Regions from separate parts of the Microlunatus panaciterrae genome, predicted to be linked through region 2. Evidence: riboswitches for the same ligand, from Rfam matches in the RefSeq annotation. Region 2 holds a riboswitch; the other holds the start of a gene.
The links. Region 2 has a riboswitch for cobalamin ahead of JOE57_RS12355 (ABC transporter substrate-binding protein). Riboswitches for the same ligand answer to the same signal wherever they lie in the genome.
Positions count from the first base shown of each region.

Region 1: linked by a shared signal. The riboswitch ahead of JOE57_RS16215 (ribonucleoside-diphosphate reductase subunit alpha) and the one ahead of JOE57_RS12355 (ABC transporter substrate-binding protein) in region 2 are both predicted to bind cobalamin.

Region 1 is NZ_JAFBCF010000001.1:3,556,887-3,560,287, reverse strand. Features, by position in the region: gene JOE57_RS16230 (LOG family protein) at 1-94, shown strand, start outside; gene JOE57_RS16225 (hypothetical protein) at 161-721, shown strand; gene JOE57_RS16220 (cation diffusion facilitator family transporter) at 779-1,750, opposite strand; cobalamin riboswitch at 1,862-2,102, shown strand; gene JOE57_RS16215 (ribonucleoside-diphosphate reductase subunit alpha) at 2,230-3,401, shown strand, end outside.
Region 2 is NZ_JAFBCF010000001.1:2,709,101-2,712,501, reverse strand. Features, by position in the region: gene JOE57_RS12360 (gamma-glutamyltransferase) at 1-1,238, shown strand, start outside; cobalamin riboswitch at 1,211-1,431, shown strand; gene JOE57_RS12355 (ABC transporter substrate-binding protein) at 1,587-2,819, shown strand; gene JOE57_RS12350 (FecCD family ABC transporter permease) at 2,962-3,401, shown strand, end outside.

The sequences.
Region 1 (3,401 bases), 850 kb from region 2:
GCTGCTGCAACGGCTGGGCCATCGGCGCCCGATGGCGGCGAGCATCCACTGTGTCGAGGACATCGCCGCCGCCGCCGAGATCGTGCTCGGATAGCGATCCACAGGTTCCTGCCAGGTTGCCACCAGCGGGGCGCCAGGATCGACCGGCACAGTTGCCCACATGATGCGATCAAAGAAGACCACAGCAGCCGCCATCACCGGAGGCCTGCTGGCCCTCGGTGCCGGCATCGGCGTGGCCGGCCTCGCCTCGGCCGACCCGACCACCACCCCGTCAGCGACATCGTCATCCAGCGCCGCTCCCGACCGCCGGACCGACCGGCCGGGCCGGTTCCACGGCGAGCACGGGCAGCGTCAGGATGACCTCGCCAGGAGCCTGGCCGACAAGCTCGGCGTCACCGAGGCCAAGGTGACCGCCGCACTGCGGGCCATCAGGGACGAGAACAGGCCGACCGCCCCGCCGTCGGCCGGCACCGACCGCCCGACACCGGCGGCGCGCGACGCTGCACTGGCCAAGCAGCTGGCCGCGAAGCTCGGCATCCCCGAGGCCAAGGTGAAGGCGGCACTGGACCAGATCCGGACCGCCGCCCAGGCCGAGCGCGCCGCGGCACTCAAGAGCAGGCTCGACGCGGCGGTCAAGGCCGGGACGCTGACCCGGGCCGAGGCGGACGCGGTGACGAAGGCGGTGCAGAAGGGTGTGATCGAGGTCGGCGGCCCGCGCTGACACCCGGTCAGGTCCCACGGCTCCTCGGACGGACGACTCCGGCCACCGCGGGTGAGCTCAGCTCAACGAGGGCTCATCCGCGGTGGCCAGTGTCAGTACCGCCTCCTCGACGAACTCGTCCTTCTCCAGCGCCCGCTCGACCGCCCGCAGCCTGACGGCCAGGTCGTGCTCGGCGTCGTCGCCGGTCATGTCCACCGCAGCCACCAGGAAGACCCGGCTCGGTCCGACGAACTCAAGGTGCAGGTAGGTGATGCGCTCGATCTCGTCGAGCTGCAGCAGCCGCGACAGCACCCGGCTCCGCAGGCCCGGCGTGACCGCCTGTCCCACCAGGAAACGCCGGTTCCGGTCGATCAGGACGACAGCCACCACGCCCAGCAGGAGGCCGACCAGGATCGACCCGATGGCGTCGGGCACCGGTGAGCCGGTGAGCTGGTGCAGGCCGATTCCGGCGGCGGCGATCAGCAGCCCGAGCAACGCCGCCGAGTCCTCGAAGAACACCGCTCGCAGTGTCGGGTTGGAGGTCTTCATCACATGCGACAGCAGCTCGCGGTCGAGGGCGCGGGCCGACTTGCGGGACTGGAGGAACGCCTGGGTGAACGAGACGCCCTCCAGCACGAAGGCGATCGCGAGAATGATGTAGTTGATCGTGTAGTCCGTCGCCGGCTCCGGCGCCACCAGCGCCTGGACGCCGTGCATGATCGACACCACTGCTCCGGCGGTGAACAGCCCGAAGGCGGCGATCATCGACCACACGTAGGACTCTCGGCCGTAGCCGAGCGGGTGCTTGGTGTCCCGCCCGCGGTCGCCCTTGCGCTCAGCGACCAGCAGTAAGACCTCGTTGCCGGTGTCAGCCCAGGAGTGGGCCGCCTCGGCCAGCATGGACGCCGACCCGGTCAGGAAGGCCGCCACCGACTTGGCGATCGCGATCAGCAGGTTGGCGCCGAAGGCGATCACCACTGTCAGCATGCTGCTGTCCTGCGACGACTCGGCCGACGAGCCGGTCAGCGGTTCCTGCTTCGTGGTGCTCACCGTCTGACGATAGCGGTGGATGACCTAGGGAGCCTCCTTTCCCAGGGCAGTTTCGTGGACCTGGATCCAGAACCACTAGATCTAGGTAGTTACATTCGTGTCATTTCCATATATGGTGGTCTTGCAGCTGGTTCATCCGCTCAGCCAGAGCGGGTGTCGCAAGAGGGAATCCGGTGCGAGACCGGAACTGCCCCGCAGCGGTGAGCGAGAACGAACGTCGTCAGATGCACTGGGAACACCTGGGAAGCGACGACCAGTAGGCCACCGAGACGGCCCCGACCGGTGATCATCCCCGGCCGAGCCCGATCGGCTGCTCGCGAGTCCGAAGACCTGCCAGCGCATCTCCCGCGCAGAGTCGGGAGATGGTCCGCGGCTCCGTGGGAGAGCCAGGGGACGTGCCGCGCCGTCTCGGCGGTCGGTCCTCCCTGCCTCCCAGAGACCACGGGCTGCACCAGTCAGTGCGACACGAGGGATGTCCCATGCAGTCAGAGCCCACCCACCACCATCCAACGATCACCCCGGCGGACGTCAGCGTCGTCAAGCGTGACGGCAGCATCGAGCCCTACGACGGCTACCAGGTCGCCCGCTCGATCGAGGAGGCCGCCCGCGGTCTCGATGACGCCGTCACCCGTGCCACCCAGATCCAGTCCGAGCTGGAGATCACCCTGTTCGACCGGATCACCAGCGAGCAGCTCGACGAGTCCGTCATCCAGGTCGCCCTGCAGAACGTCAAGGAGGACCCGGCCTTCGACACGATCGCCAGCCGGCTGCTGGTGAAGACCCTGTACAAGAAGGTGCTCGCCCGACCGGCGGAGTCCGGCGCGGCGTTCTGCGCCGACCCGGACCAGCTTCGGCGCCGGCACCGCGACCTGTTCGAGGGCTACCTCCAACGAGGTGTCAACCAGGGCCTGCTGGACCACAGGCTGCCGGGGGCGTTCGACCTGCCGAGGCTTGCGGCCGCGCTCGACCCGGGCCGGGACGACCTGCTGCACTACATCGGTGCGCAGACGATGAGGACCCGCTACCTGCTGAACGGTTCCGATGCGCAGCCGATCGAGGTGCCGCAGTTCTTCTGGATGCGGGTCGCCATGGGCCTGTCCCTGAACGAGGCGGACGCCACCGCCGCCGCGCTGCAGTTCTACGACAAGATGTCGCGGCTGGAGTACCTCGCCGCCGGCTCCACCCTGGTCAACGCGGGCACCGCGTACGCGCAGCTGTCCAACTGCTTCGTGATGCAGCTGGAGGACGATATCGAGCACATCGCCAAGTCCATCCGCGACGTCATGTGGCTGACCAAGGGCACCGGTGGCATCGGGCTGTCCGTCACCAAGCTGCGCTCGGAGGGGTCCCCCATCCGCAGCAACAACACCACCTCCACCGGGCCGATCCCGTTCATGCACACCATCGACTCGACGCTGCGGGCCGTGTCCCGGGGCGGCAAGAAGTTCGGGGCGTTGTGCTTCTATCTGGAGAACTGGCACCTCGACTTCGCCCAGTTCCTGGACCTGAGGCAGAACGCCGGCGACCCCTACCGCCGGACCAGGACCGCCAACACCGCGGTCTGGATCTCGGACGAGTTCATGAAGCGGGTCCGCGCCGACGACGACTGGTATCTGTTCGACCCGCTCGAGGTGGCTGACCTGCCCGAGCT
Region 2 (3,401 bases):
GTTTCGCCGTCTACTACGAGGCTGCCACCAGGCGGGTGCACTGCGTCGACTTCTTCGTCGCCGTACCGGGCCTGGACGGTCGGACCGCCGGGCCGGGCACGCCGATCGAGGTCTCGCTGGGCGGTCAGCCGATCCCCTACGACATCGGCGCCGCTACCGTCGCCGTCCCGGGCAACCCGGCCGGGGCCCATCACCTCTGGCGGCGCTGGGGCCGCCTCGACTGGGCCGACGTGGTCGAGCCGGGACACCAGGCGGCGCACGGCACGCCGCTGCCGTACGAGCATGCGGCGCTCCTGCCGCACATCACGTCGGCCATGCACGCCGGCGACGGCGCCCGGGTCTACCGGCGCCCGGACGGCACCAACCTGCAGGCCGGTGACCTGCTGCACCATCCGGACCATCCCGCGGCCTATGCGCTGCTGGCCGACGACCCTGCCGGGTTCTACACCGGAGCCTTCGCCGCGGCGGCGGTCGCTGCTGTCGCCGACGGCGGAGCGCTGTCGATGGCCGATCTGGCCGCCTACCGGGTGCGGGAGTCCGAGCCGGCCGGGGTGGACATCCGTGGCCGTACGGTGCTGGCGCGCGGCGACGACCTCGACGACGTCCTCGGCACCCTGGCCCGGGCGGCGGTCGGGGTCAGGGCCGACCCGCTGCACGATCCGGCGGCGGCGCTCGCCCTGGCTGCGGCGCTGCGCGGCCCGGCTCGGCGGGCGGAGACCACCAACCTGGTGGCCGTCGACAAGGACGGGAACGCCTGCGCCGTCACCACCAGCCTCGGCCTCGGCGCCGGCATCTGGGTCCCCGGCTTCGGCGTGCACCTGAACTCCATGCTGGGCGAGGGGGAGCTGATCCGGGAGGCGTTGCACCCGGGCAGCCGGATGGGTTCGATGATGTCGCCGCTGGTCGCCCTCGACGGTGACCGGAACCTGATCCTCGTGGCCGGAGCGGCCGGCGGGTCACGGATCCGGCCGGCGTTGGTGCAGTGCGTGCTGCGGGTGCTGGCCGGCGCGGCCCCGCAGCAGGCCATCAACGCGCCGCGGTTGAATGCGCTGCCGGCGGCCGTACGGCTCGAACCCGGCTTCTCCGACGCGGTCGTCGACGCACTGCGGCTGGCGGGTGACGAGGTGCTCGTGTCCGAACGGCTCGACCCCTACTTCGGCGGCGTCTCGGCCATCGGCGTCGAGGGCGGTGGGGCCGATCCGCGACGCAGTGGAGTGGTGATTCCTGCGATAGGCTGATCCGGCCAGCGGAAAGGGAAACCGGTGTGAATCCGGTGCTGCCCCGCAGCGGTGAGTGGGAACGACAGCTGTCATAGAGCACTGGGCGTCCTCGTGTCGACGACACGGGTGGGCCTGGGAAGCGACAGCCGGTAGGTCCGGCCGAAAGGCCCCGCCCACGAGTCCGAAGACCTGCCGTTGGCGCACGGGTCGCCGACCTGTGCGTCTGGGGTCGCGAGGGACGACCACCCGGTGCACTCTGCGAGGAGTGCTCGTGTGAGGCCCCAGGCAGCTGGAAGCAGGTGCCCTGACCGCGCGGTCGACGGACCAGGCGCCCCGACCAGGGCGCGCCCGCGCCCGGGAGCACACATGAACCACACCACCACCCACAGGTCACCCTCGTTGACCACGCTGATCGGCACGTTGGCCGCCTCGGCAGCGCTGCTGCTGGCCGGCTGCGGAACCGGCACCGGTACCGGACCGGCCGGTGGGCCGACTCCGGCCGCCGTCGGAGCCGACGGCTGCATCACCCACTTCGACGCCGAGACCGACTACTACCCCACCAAGCAGAGACTGCAGTACGCCCGGAACTTCACCCTGAGCTACCACCGCTCGTACCAGGTGCTGACCGTCAAGCAGCCGGTCGTCGGCGGCAAGCCGGAGAGCTACGTCCTGGTGCGGTGCGGGGCGAAGGCCCCGGCATTGACCGGGGAGCTCGCCAAGGCCACTGTCCTGACCACCCCGGTGAAGAGCCTGTTCTCGGCGTCCACCACGCACATCCCCTCACTGGAGGCGCTCGGCAAGCTCGGCGTCCTGACCGGGGTCTCGTCCAAGGCGTTCATCTCCTCCAAGGCCGCCCAGCAGCGGGTGGCGGAGGCAGGGGTCACCGAGTTCGCGCCGGCCGGCACGACCGACGCCGAGAAGATCGTGGCGGCCAAGCCCGACGTGCTGGTCACCGGCGGGGTCGAGGATCCGGCGTACGCGACGGTGCGGGACGCGAAGATCCCGGTCCTGGCCGATGCCGAGTTCCTCGAGAACGACCCGCTCGGTCGGGCCGAGTGGATCAAGTACTTCGCCGCCCTCACCGGTACCGAGGACAAGGCCACCGAGGTGTTCGGCAGGATCACTCACGACTACGACGCGGCTGTCGCGCTGGCCAAGGACGCGAAACCCACCGAGGCGGTGGTGAGCCAGCCCTACCAGGGCGTCTGGTCGGTACCCGCCGGCGGCAGCTTCATGGGGCGGATGCTGACCGACGCCAGGGGCAGCTGGCCCTATGCCGACGACACCTCGACCGGCAGCATCCAGACCGATCTGGAGACGGTCTTCGCCAAGTCCCGGACGGCCCCGGTCTGGCTCACCTCAAGCAACTGGACCACCAAGAAGGAGGCGCTGGCCGAGGAGCCGCGGTTCGCCGAGTTCGCCGCCTTCAAGTCCGGTCAGGTGTGGGCCCCCAGCCTGCAGGTGAACGCGTCCGGCGGCAACAACTTCTACGAGCTGGGCGTGCTGCGCCCGGACCTCACCATCACCGACCTGATCGCCATCCTGCATCCCGACCTGATGCCCGACCACACCTTCACCTTCTACCGGCAGCTGCGGTGACCGCGCTCCCCCGGGCCGGTGTCGGTGTCCGTGTCCGTTCCGGTGTCGGTGTCGGTTTCCCAAGTCGACTTGGGAAACTGTCACTGGACGCGGCAAATTTGCCGCGTCCAGTGACAGTTTCCCTGGCCCGGTGGGGCCGCCGATGAGGTCGACCGTGGTGCTGGTGGCGCTCGGCGCGCTGGCGGTCGTCGCCGTGGTGGTGGCGATCTCGACCGGATCGGTGACCATCCCGGTGCACGCACTGTGGTCCTACCTGAGCTCCGGGGATGCCGGCCAGCCCGGCTGGACCGTCCTGCTGGACCAGATCCGGCTGCCCCGGGTGGCGACGGCCGCACTCGCCGGGGCCGGCCTCGCCGTCGCCGGGCTGTTGATGCAGACGATGTTCGCCAACCCGCTGGCCGACCCGTACATCCTCGGGGTGTCCTCCGGCGCCAGCCTGGGCGTCGCTGTCGTCACCCTCGGCACCGGCACCGCGACCACCACCTTCGTCTCGGCTGTCGGCGCCGGACGGCTGAGTGTGGTCGCCGCTGCCGCGGTCGGATCGTTGGCGGTCCTGCTGCTGATCCTGCTGCTGGGTCGCTG